Regions from separate parts of the Nonomuraea sp. NPDC049309 genome, predicted to be linked through region 1. Evidence: riboswitches for the same ligand, from Rfam matches in the RefSeq annotation. Region 1 holds a riboswitch; each other region holds the start of a gene.
What was found. Region 1 has a riboswitch for thiamine pyrophosphate ahead of thiD (bifunctional hydroxymethylpyrimidine kinase/phosphomethylpyrimidine kinase). Riboswitches for the same ligand answer to the same signal wherever they lie in the genome.
Positions count from the first base shown of each region.

Region 2: it holds a riboswitch for thiamine pyrophosphate, as region 1 does, so the genes downstream of both, ACGFIM_RS17675 (purine-cytosine permease family protein) here and thiD (bifunctional hydroxymethylpyrimidine kinase/phosphomethylpyrimidine kinase) in region 1, are expected to answer to the same signal.
Region 3: it holds a riboswitch for thiamine pyrophosphate, as region 1 does, so the genes downstream of both, thiC (phosphomethylpyrimidine synthase ThiC) here and thiD (bifunctional hydroxymethylpyrimidine kinase/phosphomethylpyrimidine kinase) in region 1, are expected to answer to the same signal.

Region 1 covers NZ_JBICSH010000002.1:160,737-165,954, forward strand. The annotation lists gene ACGFIM_RS14515 (hypothetical protein) at 24-629, shown strand; partial or broken gene ACGFIM_RS14520 (DNA polymerase domain-containing protein) at 633-1,583, opposite strand; TPP riboswitch at 1,632-1,727, shown strand; gene thiD (bifunctional hydroxymethylpyrimidine kinase/phosphomethylpyrimidine kinase) at 1,715-2,524, shown strand; gene tenA (thiaminase II) at 2,564-3,238, shown strand; gene ACGFIM_RS14535 (GxGYxYP domain-containing protein) at 3,449-5,218, shown strand, end outside.
Region 2 covers NZ_JBICSH010000002.1:799,879-805,096, forward strand. The annotation lists gene ACGFIM_RS17670 (methylated-DNA--[protein]-cysteine S-methyltransferase) at 1-423, shown strand, start outside; gene ACGFIM_RS17675 (purine-cytosine permease family protein) at 392-1,729, opposite strand; TPP riboswitch at 1,719-1,835, opposite strand; gene ACGFIM_RS17680 (rhodanese-like domain-containing protein) at 1,889-2,212, opposite strand; gene ACGFIM_RS17685 (Fpg/Nei family DNA glycosylase) at 2,256-3,134, opposite strand; gene ACGFIM_RS17690 (GPP34 family phosphoprotein) at 3,202-3,822, shown strand; gene ACGFIM_RS17695 (LCP family protein) at 3,920-4,987, opposite strand.
Region 3 covers NZ_JBICSH010000003.1:599,481-604,698, reverse strand. The annotation lists gene ACGFIM_RS23390 (ABC transporter permease) at 1-52, shown strand, start outside; gene ACGFIM_RS23385 (glycine betaine ABC transporter substrate-binding protein) at 49-1,008, shown strand; gene ACGFIM_RS23380 (SDR family oxidoreductase) at 1,049-1,900, shown strand; gene thiC (phosphomethylpyrimidine synthase ThiC) at 1,897-3,450, opposite strand; TPP riboswitch at 3,443-3,555, opposite strand; gene ACGFIM_RS23370 (hypothetical protein) at 3,651-3,998, shown strand; gene ACGFIM_RS23365 (universal stress protein) at 4,009-4,875, shown strand; gene ACGFIM_RS23360 (cellulose binding domain-containing protein) at 5,076-5,218, shown strand, end outside.

The sequences.
Region 1 (5,218 bases):
GGCGCAGAGAGGAAGGAACGCGCATGGTCACAGCCGCGCTGCGCATCGTCGGGTTCGAGCTCAAGGGCCTGGCCGCCATCGCGGCGTGGCTCGTGCGGCGGCGGCACGGGGTGCCGGACGGGGCGGTCGCGCTCGCGTACGGCAAGGAGCAGTCGTTCATGATGGGCCTCATGGCGTTCGCCATGGCGGTCGAGACCGTGGTCGTGGACCTGCTGCTCGCCGCCCTCGACGTCCCGGACCTGCTGCGTCACGGCGTGTTGATCGCCGACCTGTACGGCCTGCTGTACGTCCTCATGCTGACCGCCGCCTGCGCGACCAGGCCGCACGTCGTCACGGCGGACGAGCTGCGCGTCCGGTACGGCGTCCACCTCGATCTGCGGGTGCCCCGCGAGCTGGTGACGGTGGTGCGGACCGGGCGGGCGTACCACCAGGGCGGCATGATCACCGTCGCGGGCGGGCGGCTGACCGTGGCGGTCTCCTCGCAGACGAACGTGACGGTCGAGCTGGCCCGGCCGGTCACCGTGGTGCGCCCGCTGGGCCGCCGCGCCGAGATCACCTCGATCCGGTTCTTCGCCCAGGATCCCGAGGCCGCGGCCGCCGCGCTCCGGGAGGGCGCCGGCACCGGCTGACCGCTACTCCCCGCGCCGCTCCCGCGCCCGCCGCTTGCCCTCGTGCATCGCCTGGACCCGCGCCACCGGGATCGTGTGCCCCTCCTCGACGAGGTCGGTGGGCAGCGGCTGCGGCGGCGGCATGTGCTCGGCCCACGGGTCGGCCCCGCCGAGCCGTGCGATCGCGGTGCGGATGGTGAAGTCGCCGGGGCGCACGCCGTCGAGGTCGTCCCACGCCACCGGGTACGAGACGGGCACGCCGGGGCGGATGCGCGGGCTGTAGGCGGCGGCCACGGTGGCGCCGCCCACCCGCGTGGAGTCGATGAACACCTTGCCCGCGCGGTCCTCCCTGATGAACGCGGTGGTGGCGAGCGCCGGGTCGAGCCGCTCGGCGCGGGCGGCGAGCGCGCGGGTGGCGGCGGCCAGGTCGTCCATCGCGGTGTCCGGCGGGACGGGCACGAAGACGTGGACGCCCTTGGCCCCGCTGGTCTTCACCGCCCCGGCCAGCCCGGAGTCGGCCAGCGCCTGCCTGACGAGGTGCGCGCCCCGCACGGCCAGCGCGAAGGAGTCCTCGGGCGGGTCGAGGTCGAGCACCATGTGCGTGGGGTGCTCGCCGGCGTACAGGGCCGGGTGGTATTCGACGGCCCGCTGGTTGGCGAACTACAGCAGCGTCCTGCGGTCGTCGCACAGCGCGTACGTGACCTGCCGCTGCGAGGAGCCCGCCCACACCCGCACCGAACGCACCCAGTCCGGGGCGTATCTGGGCAGGTTCTTCTGCATGAACGGCTGCTGGCCAGGGCGGACCCGCATGACGGAGAGCGGGCGGCCGCGCAGGACGGGGATGATGCGGCCGGAGACGGCGTCGAGGTAGTCGACGAGGTCGCGCTTGGTGGCGCCGGCGCCGTCGAAGAGCGGCTGGTCGAGGTTCGTCAGGGAGACGCCGTCGCGCGTCTCGTCAGCGGCCACCCGCCCCACGATGCCGATGCGCGGACGTGTGGTCAACGACCCGGGCTGTTAGAGTGAGCGTTTGACGCGGGGTGCCCGAAATGCCGGGCTGAGATCACACCCGTCGAACCTGATCTAGTTCGCACTAGCGAAGGGACGTCATGGCCGCTGACGCCGTACCCAAAGTTCTGACCATCGCGGGCACCGATCCGAGCGGCGGCGCCGGCATCCAAGCCGACCTCAAGGCCTTCTCCGCGCTCGGTGCGTACGGCATGACGGTCATCACCGCGCTGGTGGCGCAGACGACCACGGGCGTGACCGGCATCCACGAGGTGCCCGCCGACTTCGTCACCCAGCAGCTCGACACGCTGCTCACCGACGTGCCCGCCGACGCCGTGAAGATCGGCATGCTGGGCGACGCCGACCTGATCAAGGCGGTGGCGGCGGCGCTCGACACCTACCGCCCCACGTACGTCGTGCTCGACCCCGTCATGGTCGCCAAGAGCGGCGATCGGCTGCTGCCCGCCGACGCGGTGAGCGAGCTGCGCCGCACGCTGCTGCCGCGCGCCGACCTCATCACCCCCAACCTGCCCGAGGCGGCCGACCTGCTGGAGGAGCCGCAGGCGCGCGACCTGGCCGAGATGCACGAGCAGGCGGCCAGGCTGCGCGCGCTCGGCGCCCGCCAGGTGCTGCTCAAGGGCGGCCACCTCGACGGCGAGACCTGCGTCGACGTGCTGGCCACCCCCGAGGGCACGATCGAGCTGTCCGCCCCGCGCGTGCACACCACGAACACCCACGGCACCGGCTGCACGCTCTCCTCGGCGATCGCCGCGCTGCGGCCCAGGCACGACGACTGGCCGAGCGCCGTACGCGCCGCGAAGGACTACCTCACGGAGGCGCTGCGCGCCGCCGACTCGCTGGGCGTCGGCCACGGCCACGGCCCCGTGCACCACTTCCACAACATCTGGTAACGGCCCCCGCCGGGCAGGCCCCCTGTCGAAAGAGACGCGATGTTCTGCGATGACATCTGGCAGCGCACGTCCGACCTGATGCGCGCCATCCACGAGCACCCCTTCGTCACGGCACTCGGCGACGGCTCGCTCGACCGCGACACCTTCGTCTTCTACATGGTGCAGGACGCCCGCTACCTGGAGGCGTTCTCGAAGGCGCTGGCCGCCGCATCCGTACGCGCCGACGACTCCGCCGACGCGGCCTTCTGGGCGCAGAGCGCGCACACCGCGCTGGTCGCCGAGCGCGAGCTGCACTCCGGCTACATCGACGAGCTGGGCGATGCCGCCAAGGGCATCGCGACCTCGCCGACGTGCCTGGCGTACTCGTCGTTCCTGCAGGCCACGGCGCTGTCGGAGCCGTATCCGGTGATCGCGGCGGCGGTGCTGCCGTGCTTCTGGATCTACCAGGACGTCGGTACGGCGCTGCTCGCCAAGGCCGGCGACGACCCGGCGCACCCGTACGCGAAGTGGATCTCCACCTACTCCGACCCGGAGTTCGCCGCCTCCGTCGAGCAGGCCAAGGCGATCACCGACCGGCTGGCCGCCGCCGCGTCCCCGGAGACCCGCGAGGCGATGGCGCGGGCGTACGAGCGGGCGGCGGCCTACGAGTGGATGTTCTGGGACAGCGCGTGGCGGCGCGAGGGCTGGCCCACCGCCGAGTGGCTGGCTCCCTGAGCCCCGGCTCGACGGCTGTCTCGACCTCGCCATCGGCCCCTTCTCCTCGCGGATGGCGATGAGCCCGTTACGGCGGCACCGGCCGCCGTAACGGAATCCTCGCCTCATTTACACCATAGACAACAAACCTTCACATTGTTACGTTGCCTAGCGACGCGATGACAACGCTGTCATTCCTGGTCTCCCCCCGACGAGGAGCAGTGAACGCCGATGGTGTCCCGACGTGAATTCCTCCTGGCGAACGGCACGGTCCTCGCGGCCGGCGCGCTGGGACTCGGGTTCCCCGCCGCCCCCGCCTCCGCATCCGCGCCCGCTACGGCCCCAGTCCTGCCCGGCTTCGGCCGCCCGACCCGTCTCGACTACGCCGACATCGCCACCCTGCACGGCAACGACCAGCTGCTTCTGACCACGCTGCAGGGCGTCGTCAACCGCCGCCGCCCGCGCCTGTACTTCAACTACAACAAGGAGGGCTTCGACGAGCGCTGGCTGTCCAGCACCGGCGCCGCCGTCACCCGCCACGAGCAGCCTCTCGACCTCGTCGCCCGCTACCGCGGCGAGGTGCGCGGCGCCATCCTGATCGACCCCGACGTCCCCGACTCGGTGAACGTCGCCACCACCCTGGCCGGCCTGGAGAACGCCGTCGCCGCCACCGCCGAACAGGCCGAGGAGTACCGGCTGAAGGTCATCACCGACCTGCGCGGCCGCTTCGACCCCGACGACGTGCTCGCCACCTACCGCTGGCAGCTCGACGAGCTCTTCCCCCGCTGCACCAAGGCCCTGCTCAGCGGCCTGCCCCCGACCAGGACCGTCTCCGTCGAGGGCGTCCAGTGGCGGGAGATCGCCAGGGAGACCGAGCGCATCAGGGACACCTCCAACCGGGCGGTGCGCACGTTTGACCTCAGCCAGGAGCTGTCCGGCGAGGAGGGCGTCTTCCTGCGCTTCCAGGACTCGCTCGGCGACGACGGCTGGGGCGCGTCCGTCGGCTCCGTGGTCGTGAAGGCGGACGGCACCGAGATCGCCTCCTTCACCCCAGGCACCGACGCCGAGAAACCCTTCCTCTTCGACGGCGTCAACTCGGCCATCGGCGGCGACTCCAACCGCTTCGCCGACGGCGGCGGCTACTTCATCTACCGCTTCACCCCGCCCGCCGGGACCCGCGAGCTGCTCGTCGACGTGGACCTGTGGAACCAGTACCTGGTCACCGCCACCACCACCGCCCCCACCCGCGTCGAGCCGTTCCCCTACTTCCGCGACTACACCGTGGCCAGCCGCGCCATGGTCTTCTGGCTGCCGCCGGCCGGCGAGACCGGCAAGCTGCTCGACGAGATCTTCAGCAAGGTCAAGCCGACGACGCCGTACGCGGGATGGTTCTCCAACGACGTGGCCGGCGAGTGGGGCGGCGTCGACCGCGCCTCGCAGCACGCGGTGGAGGTCGTGCCCGCCGACTACTACATGAACGGCACCGTGCACGCCGGCGTGCCCGCCAAGGTCTCCGACCGCGTACGCCCGCGCCCCCGCGCCACCCTCCGCAACCGCGTCTACCTCACGCTCACCGTCGGCGAGGGCGACAACATCCAGTACTGCCAGCGCCGCATGCGGCAGATCTGGGACGACCCGGCGCGCGGCCGCGTCCCCACCAACTGGACGGTCAGCCCGCTGCTCGCCGACATCGGGCCCGCGCTGCTGTCCTACTACCAGCGCACCGCCACCGACAACGACCTGCTCATCGCCGGCCCGTCCGGCGCCGGATACACCTACCCGGGCTCCTGGCCGGAGGACGCCCTGGACGCGTACACCAAGCTCACCGGCCGCTACATGCGCCGCACCGGCATGGACCTGGTCTACGCCTACAACCACCGCAACGCCGAGGACAATGGCTGGGTCGCCTACGACGAGCGGATCGCCTCCTCGTACCGGAGACACACCCCGGTGCGCGGCATCATCCAGTCGTGGGAGACCGGCGACCTCCAGGCCCATGTG
Region 2 (5,218 bases), 640 kb from region 1:
AGCTATGAGGCGGAGAACGACGTGTTCGAGCGGGTCACACGCCATCTGGGCCGGTTCATCGGACCCGACTCGCGGCGGCTCGACCCGGTGCGCAGGGAGCTCGACGCGTACTTCTCCGGGCGGCTGCGCGCGTTCGCCACGCCGGTGGACCTGACCCTGGCCACGCCGTTCGCGCGTACGGTGCTGCAGAAGACCATGGCGGTCCCCTACGGCACCACCACGACGATCGAGCGGATCGGAGAGAGCATCGGCAGGCCGCGCGCGCTGCGAGCGATCGGCAACGCGCTGGCCTCCAACCCGGTCTGCGTCATCGTGCCCTGCCACCGGGTGGTGCGCGAGGACGGCGAGCTCGGCGACTACCCGGGCGGCGCGGCCGCCAAGCAGCATCTGCTCAACGTCGAGCGGCGCGCGATCGCTGGATGAGCCCGATGAGCAGCGTGACCAGGGCGGCCACCAAGGCGCCGCCCAGCGCGCCGTTCATCCACGGCTCCCGTACGAAGCCGAGCGCGTCGCGCACGCCGGCCCACCAGCCGTCCCACGCGGCGAAGGTCGGCGTCGAGGTGGTCAGCCAGTACGCGGCGAAGCCCAGCGCCCACGGCACCAGCATCGACCAGCGCGAGGGTGCGTCCTCGGCGGTGTTCCAGCCCTCGCCGCGGCGCAGCACGAAGTAGTCGACCGCGAGCACCGCGAACATCGGCACGAACACGGCGCCGATCACGCCGAGGAACACGCCGTAGGAGTTCACGTCCGCGAACAGGGCGATCACGATCGTGACCACGCCGATGGCGGTCGACAGGATGCGCCGGTCCACCCGCGGCATGAGGTTCTGCAGCGACATCGTGGTGGAGTAGACGTTGGCGAACGACTGGTCGGTCTCGCGCAGCACGAGGATGCCGAAGAACAGCGCGCCGAGCGGCACCGCGACGAACGGGTTGAACACCGTCGTCTGGTCGGCGAGCACGCCGTCGGCGCCCGCCAGCGCCACCGCGTACACGCCCAGCCCCAGGCAGGCCACCTGGGCCAGCGTGTAGCCGCCGACCACGCCGGTGAACGCGGCCTTGCCCGAGCGCGAGTGCCGGGCGAAGTCGGCCGCCATCGGCACCCACGACACCGACAGCGCGATCACGTAGTCCACGGCGGCGGGGAAGGCCGTCCAGCTCCCGCCCTCGGGCGAGGGGGCCTCGCGCAGGAAGAACACCGTGAACCAGACCATCGCCACGATCACGCCGACCGTGACGTAGCGGCGCAGCAGCCGGATCGAGCCGAGCGGCCAGATGGTCAGCGCCGCCGTCAGCACGCCCGCCACGATCACCCACACCTGGTACGGCACCGCGGGGAAGATCGCGCCCGCGCCCTTGGCGATCACCCACAGCTCGAAGGCGCCCCAGCCGATCATCTGGATGATGTTCAGCACCGTGGGCACGTACGAGATCCGCGCGCCGAACAACCCGCGCAGCAGCACCATCGCGGGCTTGCCCGTGTGCGTGCCGGGGATGGCGGACAGGCCCACCATGGCGGTGCCGATGAGGCTGCCGACCACGGTGGCGATCAGCGCCGCGGCCAGCGTCAGCGGGGCGTCGCCCAGCGGGTCGAGCAGCAGCAGCGCTCCGGAGAAGCCGAGCAGGCTGACACCGAGGTTGGCCCAGAGCGCGCCCTGATCGAGCACGCCCAGGGTCTTGGGGGCCTCTCCGTCAAGAGTCAGAGGTACTTCTTCGACGCCGTGCGACATCGCACACTCCCTACGCCGGCATTACCCGGACAGGTTCAGGCGGTCGGCAGCGGATGGTTGTGCTGCCCTCTCAGCCCGGCGACCCCGAGCTCCCGCGACGATCTGTAGTTTGCGCCCCAATAATGCCTCAATGGCGTCTAAGTCGCCATAGTGGGGGACTTATGCCACAAAAGGCTCCTGGCCCGTTTCGCTGACCATCGGCCGCCGCGCCGCCTCCCACGACTGCATGCCGCCGCCGACGTTGACCGCATCGCGCCCGAGCTGGTTGAGCCAGGCCGCGACCTGCAGGGAACGGCCGCCCACCCGGCACACGACGTAGATCGTGCGGTCGTCGGGAACCTCGTCCACGCGCCCCTGGATCTGGGTCATCGGGATGTGAACGGCCTGCGGCGCGTGGCCCGCCAGCCATTCCTCCTGCTCGCGGACGTCGAGCAGGTAAGCGTCTGCGGGTACGGCACTGGCCTCGATCTCAGGAACGGTCATGACTCCATCATGGCCTGCGCGCGGCGGTGCACCGGCCGCCCGGCTACTTCAGCAGGCGGGACAGGCGGCGGTCGGCCAGCGGCTTGCCACCGGTCTGGCAGGTCGGGCAGTACTGCAGCGAGGAGTCGGCGAACGACACCTCCCTGATCGTGTCGCCGCACACGTCGCAGGGCTGCCCCGTACGGTTGTGCACCCGTAGCCCCGACTTCTTCTCCGCCTTGAGATCCTTGGCGGCCAGCCCGCGGGCCCGCTCGACCGCGTCGCGCAGCGTGGTCACGATGGCCTCGTGCAGGTCGGCGATCTGCGCGTCGGTCAGCGTCGCGGCGATCTTGAACGGCGACATCTTGGCCGCGTGCAACACCTCGTCGGAGTAGGCGTTGCCGATGCCGGCGATCACCTTCTGGTCGCGCAGCAGGCCCTTGATCTGGGTGCGCTTGCCGCCGACGATGCGCTTGAGCGCCTCGACCGTGAACGACTCGGCGAGCGGGTCGGGGCCGAGAGCGGCGATGCCCGGCACATCGTCCGGATTTTTTGTGACATAGACGGCAAGACGCTTCTGCGTCCCCGCCTCCGTCAGCTCGAACCCCGGCGCCAGGCCCTCCTCGTCGGGCGCCAGCCGCACGCGTACGGCCAGCGGCCCCTTGCCGGGCCGCACCGGCTTCGCGCCCGACAGGTCGTCGCGCCAGCGCAGCCACCCCGCCCGCGCCAGGTGGACGACCAGGTGCAGCCCGTCGCAGTCGAGATCGAGGAACTTGCCGTGCCTGGCCACGCCGGTCACCGTCAGCCCGTTGAGCGCGGTGACCGGCGGGTCGAACGTCTTGAGCGCCTGAACGGCCACCACGTCGACCCCGGCGATCGCGCGGCCCACGGCCCGCTCGCGCAGAAAGCCGGTGAGCGACTCGACCTCGGGAAGTTCGGGCATGCCCCCAGCGTACGTCCCGCTTGCACCCGGCCGGGGAACCCCAAATCACGCCGTTAGGGTCGAAGGCATGACCGTGACGATCGCCGAAGAACTTCTCCTCCTGGCGCTCAGCGAGCACCAGGGCAGGTTCCTCATCAGCACGGCCCAGCTCGACCTGGCGCTGGGCGGCGGCGTCCTGGCCGAGCTGGCGCTGGCCGGCCGCATCGCCAAGGTCGGCAGGCGGCTGGCGGTCGCCGCGCCCCAGCCGCTCGGCGACGCGGAGCTGGACGCCGCGCTATCGCTGATCGCGCGGGACAGGCCGCGCACCCCCGAGTGGTGGGTGCGCAAGCTGAAGTCGGACGACCTGCGCGGCCGCCTGCTCGCCCGCCTGGCGCGGGCCGGCGTCCTGGCCATGGAGCGCACGAAGGCGCTCGGGATCTTCCCCGTCACCCGCTGGCCGGAGCTGAATCCCGCGGTCGAGGCCGAGGTCAGGAGCCGGGCGGCGGCCGTGCTCGCGGGCGCCGCACCCGACGCCCGCACGACCGCGCTGATCGCGCTGGCCAAGGCGGCCGGCCTGGACCGCAAGGCGTTTCCCGGCTCGAGCAGGTCACGGGTCAAGGAGCTCGCCAGGGGCCACTGGGTGGCCGACGCGGTGGCCCGCGCCATCGGCTCCGACAACGTCGCGGTGATGACGACCACCATAACGTGACCCCCGTGACCTGAGCCCCGGTGACCCGGGAGGGATCGGTCACGGCCGACGACGCCCTTCGACACCGACCAGCCCGACCCGACCCGCCCCCTCAGCATCAGTTGCGGTCGACGACGTCCTTCGGCACCGGCCGGCCCTCCTTGATCGCGTTGAACATGGCGAGGGCCTTCGGCCGGTCCCACTTCACCGCCGCGCCGCTCGGCACGGTCTCGTTGCCGCCGAACGGCACCACCGTGGTCACCGGGCTGTCGCCCATGGCCAGCCCGAGCGAGAGCATGTCGAAGGCGCCCGTGCCGGCGTCGACCTCGACCGCGTCGGTGGCGCTCGCCGCCAGCGGGACCGCGGTGAACGGGTTGAGCAGCACCCCGGGGCTCGCCGCCTTCTTCACGACCGCGCCGAGGAACTGCCGCTGCCGCTTGGTGCGCTCGTAGTCGGGCAACGCGCCGCCCTTGCGGGTGCGCACGTAGCCGAGCGCCTGCGCGCCGTTGAGCGTCTGCACGCCCTTCTTCAGCTTGAGCCCGGCCTTGGGGTCGTCGACGGCGGCCCGCACGTTGATCTCGACCCCGCCGACGGCGTCGACGATGTCGACGAACCCGGCGAAGCCGATCTCCATGTAGTGGTCGATGTGCACGCCGGTGGCGTTCTCGATGGTGCGCACCAGCAGCTTGGGCCCGCCGAAGGCGTAGGCCGCGTTGAGCTTGTCGCGACCCCTGCCGGGGATGGTGACGGCGGAGTCGCGCGGCAGGCTGATCAGCGTGGGCGGGTCGTCGGTCTCGGGGATGTGCAGCAGCATCATCGAGTCCGTACGCTGCCCCGCGGCCCGCCCGGTCTTCAGCTTCTTGCGCTGGGCGGCGGTCAGCCCCTTGCGGCTGTCGGAGCCGACGAGCAGCCAGTTGGTGCCCGGCGTGTCGGCGGGCCGTCCCTCGTAGTCGTCCAGCACCCCCTCGATGCCCGTCAACCGCGAGTCGATCCAGAAGTACATCCCGATGCCGGCGATCAACAGCACCACGAGCAGGCCGGCGATGATCCCCAAAACGGTCTTGCCGGAGAACCGCGGGCGCGGCACCAGCCCCCAGGGCCGCCGCTCACCGGAACCGGAACGCGACCCGAGCGGCCTGATCGGGCTCCTGCCCGACCGCTCACGCCCGTAGATCCGCGAGGACACCCGGCGCGGCTCGTTCTCGGCGGGACCTGGCGGCACGGGGGCGGAAAGCTTCTGTGTGGGCGCTGCCTGCGCCCCTCCGGGCGGAACATGCCCTCTGGGCGGAACGTGCCCTCCAGGCGGGGTCGGCCCACCAGGCGGAGTAGGCCCTGCGGGCGGTATCCGGTGCGCCGGCGCGCCCCCAGAACGCAGACGGCCGTCACCGGGCCGTGGTGGCAGCGGGCGGCCGTCGCC
Region 3 (5,218 bases), on a different contig from region 1:
CTGGGCGGCCGGCGTGGCGCAGCGGCTGCTGTCCCCGAAGGGCCTCACATGAGGGCTCTGGCCGCCGCGCTCGCGGTCCTGGTCTGCGCCGCCGGGTGCGGTCTGCGGCCCGCGTCGTCGTTCGTGCCGCCGATCGAGCCGGGCAGCATCCGCCCGATCCCCAACCTCGAGGGCAAGCGGGTGCGGGTGACGTCCAAGGAGTTCACCGAGCAGCTCGTGCTCGGCAAGATCGCCGTGGTCGCCCTCACCGCGGCCGGGGCGGACGTGGTGGACCAGACGAACGTGCAGGGCAGCGTGAACGCCCGCGCCTCGCTGATCCGCGGCGACGCCGACCTGATGTGGGAGTACACGGGCACCGGCTGGATCACGTACCTGGGACAGCAGCGGCCGGTGCCGGGCGCGCAGGCGCAGTACGAGGCCGTACGCGACCTGGACCTGCGGAAGAACGGCATCGTGTGGCTGCCGCCCGCCCCGCTGAACAACAGCTACGCGATCGGCGTCACCCGGGCGTCGGCCGAGAAGTGGGGCCTGTCGAAGATCTCCGACATCACCAAGGTGCCGCTGCCGCAGCGCACGTTCTGCGTGGACCACGAGACCTTCGGCCGCGACGACGGCTTCCTCGGCATGCTGCGGGGCTACGGCCTGGAGTACGGCAAGGACGTGCCGCGGGCGAACGTGAAGCGGCTGTCGGTCGGCGTGCTCTACCGGTCGGTGGCGAGCGGGCAGTGCACGATGGGCATGGTGACCACCACGGACGGCCGGGTCAAGGCGCTCGGCCTGGTGCTGCTGGAGGACGACCGGCACTTCTTCCCGCAGTACAACGCGGCGGTGACGATGCGACGGCAGCTCTTCCAGGCGCACCCGGAGATCGCCGAGATCTTCGCGCCCATCAGCGCGAAGCTGACCGACGACGTGATGCGCGACCTGAACGCCCAGGTGGACGTGGACGGCGACATGCCCGTGCTGGTGGCCCGCGACTGGCTCAGGTCACAGGGATTCGTCGGGTGAGGGGCGTTAGCCGCACCTGATCGCGGGCAGCCCGCAGGTCATGTCGCAGACACCACCACCCCAGCAGCAGCCCTATCCGGGCAGCACCGGCGAGATGGCGCCCGAACCGCGCGACGAGATGCGCGACTACGCCGGCCGTGACCTGCTCGCCGGCAAGAAGGCGCTCATCACCGGCGGCGACTCGGGCATCGGCAGGGCGGTCGCGGTGGCGTTCGCCAAGGAAGGCGCGGACGTCGCGATCGCGTACCTGAGCGAGCACGAGGACGCCGCGCACACCCGCAAGCTGGTCGAGGAGACCGGGCGGCGCTGCGTGCTGATCCCCGGAGACCTGGCCGACCGCGCCCACTGCGTGTCGGTCGTCGAGCAGACGGTCTCCGAGCTGGGCGGTCTGGACGTGCTGGTGAACAACGTGGCCTACCAGCAGCCGGTGAGCGGCCTGGAGGAGCTGGACGACGAGCAGTGGGAGCACACGTTCGCCGTCAACATCCACAGCTACTACCGCGTGCTGAGGGCGGCGCTCCCGCACATGCGCGAGGGCGCGGCCGTCATCAACACCTCGTCGATCAACGGCCTGCGCGGCAACAAGTCGCTCATCGACTACGCCGCCACGAAGGGCGCGATCAACGCGTTCACCTACTCCATGGCCCAGAACCTGGTCGAGCGCGGCATCCGGGTCAACGCGGTGGCTCCCGGACCGGTGTGGACGCCGCTCATCCCGGCCACGATGCCGCAGGAGAAGGTGGAGACGTTCGGCGAGCAGGTGCCGATGGGGCGACCCGCCCATCCGGACGAGATCGCCCCCTCGTACGTGTTCTTCGCCTCCGACCGGCTGTCCTCGTACTACACGGGCGAGGTGCTGGCTCCGATCGGCGGCGAGACCTTGCCGGGTTAGCCCGCGTCGCTCACGTAGACCGTGCCGCCCAGGCGGCGGAACTCGGCCGCCTTCTCCGCGTAGCCGGCCTGCCTGATGTCGTGGCTGATCCGCATTGAGCAGAACTTCGGCCCGCACATCGAGCAGAAGTGCGCGGTCTTGGCGGGCGCGGCGGGCAGCGTCTCGTCGTGGAACGAGCGGGCCGTGTCGGGGTCGAGCGACAGGTCGAACTGGTCCTCCCAGCGGAACTCGAAGCGCGCGTCCGACAGCGCGTCGTCCCACTCCTGCGCCTTCGGGTGCCCCTTGGCCAGGTCGGCGGCATGGGCGGCGATCTTGTACGTGATGACGCCGGTCTTCACGTCGTCCTTGTCCGGCAGGCCGAGGTGCTCCTTGGGGGTGACGTAGCAGAGCATGGCCGTGCCGTACCAGCCGATCATGGCGGCGCCGATGCCCGAGGTGATGTGGTCGTAGCCGGGGGCGATGTCGGTGACGAGCGGGCCGAGCGTGTAGAACGGCGCGTCGTCGCAGAGCTCGCGCTGGAGGTCGACGTTCTCCTTGATCTTGTGCATGGGCACGTGGCCCGGGCCCTCGATCATCACCTGGACATCGTGCTCGCGCGCGATCTTGGTGAGTTCGCCCAGCGTGCGCAGCTCGGCGAACTGGGCCTCGTCGTTGGCGTCGGCGATCGAGCCGGGCCGCAGGCCGTCGCCCAGCGAGAACGACACGTCGTAGCGGGCGAGGATCTCGCACATCTCGGCGAAGTTCTCGTACAGGAAGCTCTCGCGGTGGTGCGCCAGGCACCAGGCGGCCATGATCGAGCCGCCGCGCGAGACGATGCCGGTCTTGCGGCCCACGGTGAGCGGCACGTGCGCGAGCCGCACGCCCGCGTGCACGGTCACGTAGTCGACGCCCTGCTCGCACTGCTCGATCAGGGTGTCGCGGAAGACCTCCCACGACAGCTCCTCGGGACGGCCCTTCACCTTCTCCAGCGCCTGGTAGATCGGCACGGTGCCGACGGGGACCGGGGAGTTGCGCAGGATCCACTCGCGGGTCTCGTGGATGTCCGCGCCGGTGGACAGGTCCATGATCGTGTCGGCGCCCCAGCGGGTGGCCCAGGTCATCTTCTCCACCTCCTCCTCGATGGAGGAGGTGACCGCGGAGTTGCCGATGTTGGCGTTGATCTTCACGAGGAAGTTACGCCCGATGATCATCGGTTCGGATTCGGGGTGGTTGACGTTCGCGGGGATGATGGCCCGGCCCGCGGCCACCTCCTCGCGGACGAACTCCGGCGAGACGCCCTCGCGTATCGCCACGAACTCCATCTCCTTGGTCACCAGGCCCCGGCGGGCGCAGGCGACCTGGGTGACCGGATGCCCGGCCGCCCGCCGCTCCTCGATCCACTCCGCCCGGCGGCGCGGCAGGCCCCGGCGCAGATCGGGCTCGTAGGAGGGGTCGGTGTACGGGCCCGAGGTGTCGTACAGGGTGACCGTCTTGTCGTTCGACAGGCGCACCTGGCGCATCGGGACCCGGAGCTCACCGCAGTAGATCTTGGAAAAGCGCGCGTCGCTCATCGCGCAAACTCCCTTCGCCGGCATTACCCGGAGCAGGTTCTGGCGGTCGGCGGCTCGCAGCCGTCCTCTCAGCCCGGTCTCCACCGGGCTCCCGCGTTCGGACGGCGGTGATCGTACCCGGGCCCGCCAAGGTCCCAAACCCGCCCGAAAAAGGTTTGATGGGTCTTCTCAGCGGTACGGACCCCATCAGGGGAAACATGATGAGAATCGCCGCTGTCGCAGGACTACTCGTCGTGATGGCCGCATCCGGCGCCACCGCCGCCGCCGGGGACGGCATGCAACAGCACGAGGTCAGCCAGGAGCAGTACGACATCCTGCTGGCTCAGTGCCGCTACTCCAATACCGGCAAGGCCAAGTGCCGCGCGAACGTGAGAGAGCTCTACCGCGTCGGCCGTACCGACCCCGCACTCGACTGCCGCACCTACGCCGGCGTGACCGTCTGCGGCACGCTCAAACTCAGCGCCGCCGAGCGCGCCTGCGTGCGCGACTCCGAAGCCAAGGGACTGTCGTTCCGGCGCGCCGAAGTGGAGTGCTACGTCCTGTCCTGAGGAGCCGAGCGTGATCATCGTAGGTGTGGACGGCTCCCGGCCCGGCCTCGAGGCGGCCGGCTGGGCCGCCACCGAGGCCGCGCTGCGCCAGGTGCCGCTGACCGTCGCCCACGTCGTGCCCGCGTGGGTGTGCGAGGAGGGCACCCCCGTCCGCTACGCCGAGGTCGCCCGGTGGATGCGCGAGGGCGCGCAGTCCGTGCTGACCTCCGCCAAGGACCGCGCGCTGCGCGAGCGGCCCCAGGTCCAGGTGGAGACCGTCCTGCTCCCCGGCGATCCCCGCGCGGCGCTGGTCGAAGCATCCGCCGAGGCCGAGCTGCTGGTCGTCGGGAGCCGCGGGCTCGGCGGCGTGCGCGGGCTGCTCGTGGGCTCCGTCGCGTACGGGGTCGTCGCGCACGCCGAGACGAACGTCGTCCTCGTCCGCGACCGCGCCGCCACGCCCGGCGAGATCGTCGTGGGCACCGACCTGTCCGCCCGCGCGGGCAAGGCCCTGGAGTTCGCCTTCGCCGAGGCCGAGCTGCGCGGGGCGCGGCTGCGGGTCGTGCAGGCGTGGGCCTGGCCCCAGCCGGGCGGCTTCGAACCCGCCGACAGCGACAGCGAGCAGGGCCATCTGCTCGCCCTGCAGAGCGCGCTCGTCCCGCTGCGCGCCGAGCATCCCGGCGTGGAGGTGACCGCCGAGGTGGTGCACGGGCATCCGGTCGACGTGCTGAAGGAGGCGGCGGCGGGCGCCGAGCTGCTGGTGGTGGGCTCGCGCGGGCGAGGGCAGCTCGCGGGCATGCTGCTCGGGTCGATCAGCCAGGCCATGCTGCAGCACGCGCCCTGCCCGCTCGCGGTGGTCCGCGCCCCCGACACGGCATCGCAGCCCGGCTCCCCCGTCTGACGACCCCGCCGGATCGCCCTCACCCGCGAACCTGCACCCGCACGCCCCGGCCTGACGAGTCCACCGCATCGCCCGCACCCGCGAACGTGAAAGTTACATGGATCTCCCCAGGTCACCCCTGATGACCAGATCGGCCCCTTTTCCGCATCCGTAAGGGTTCTTTACGATCTGCGCGCAGGGTGACGACGGGAGAGCGGACCATGCGCAAGATCGGTGCAGTGCTGGCCGGGATGGTGGCCGTGATCGCGGCCGTGCTGTTCGCGACGACGCCGGCCGAGGCGGCGGCCGTACGGATCATGCCGCTCGGCGACTCCATCACCGGCTCCCCCGGCTGCTGGCGCGC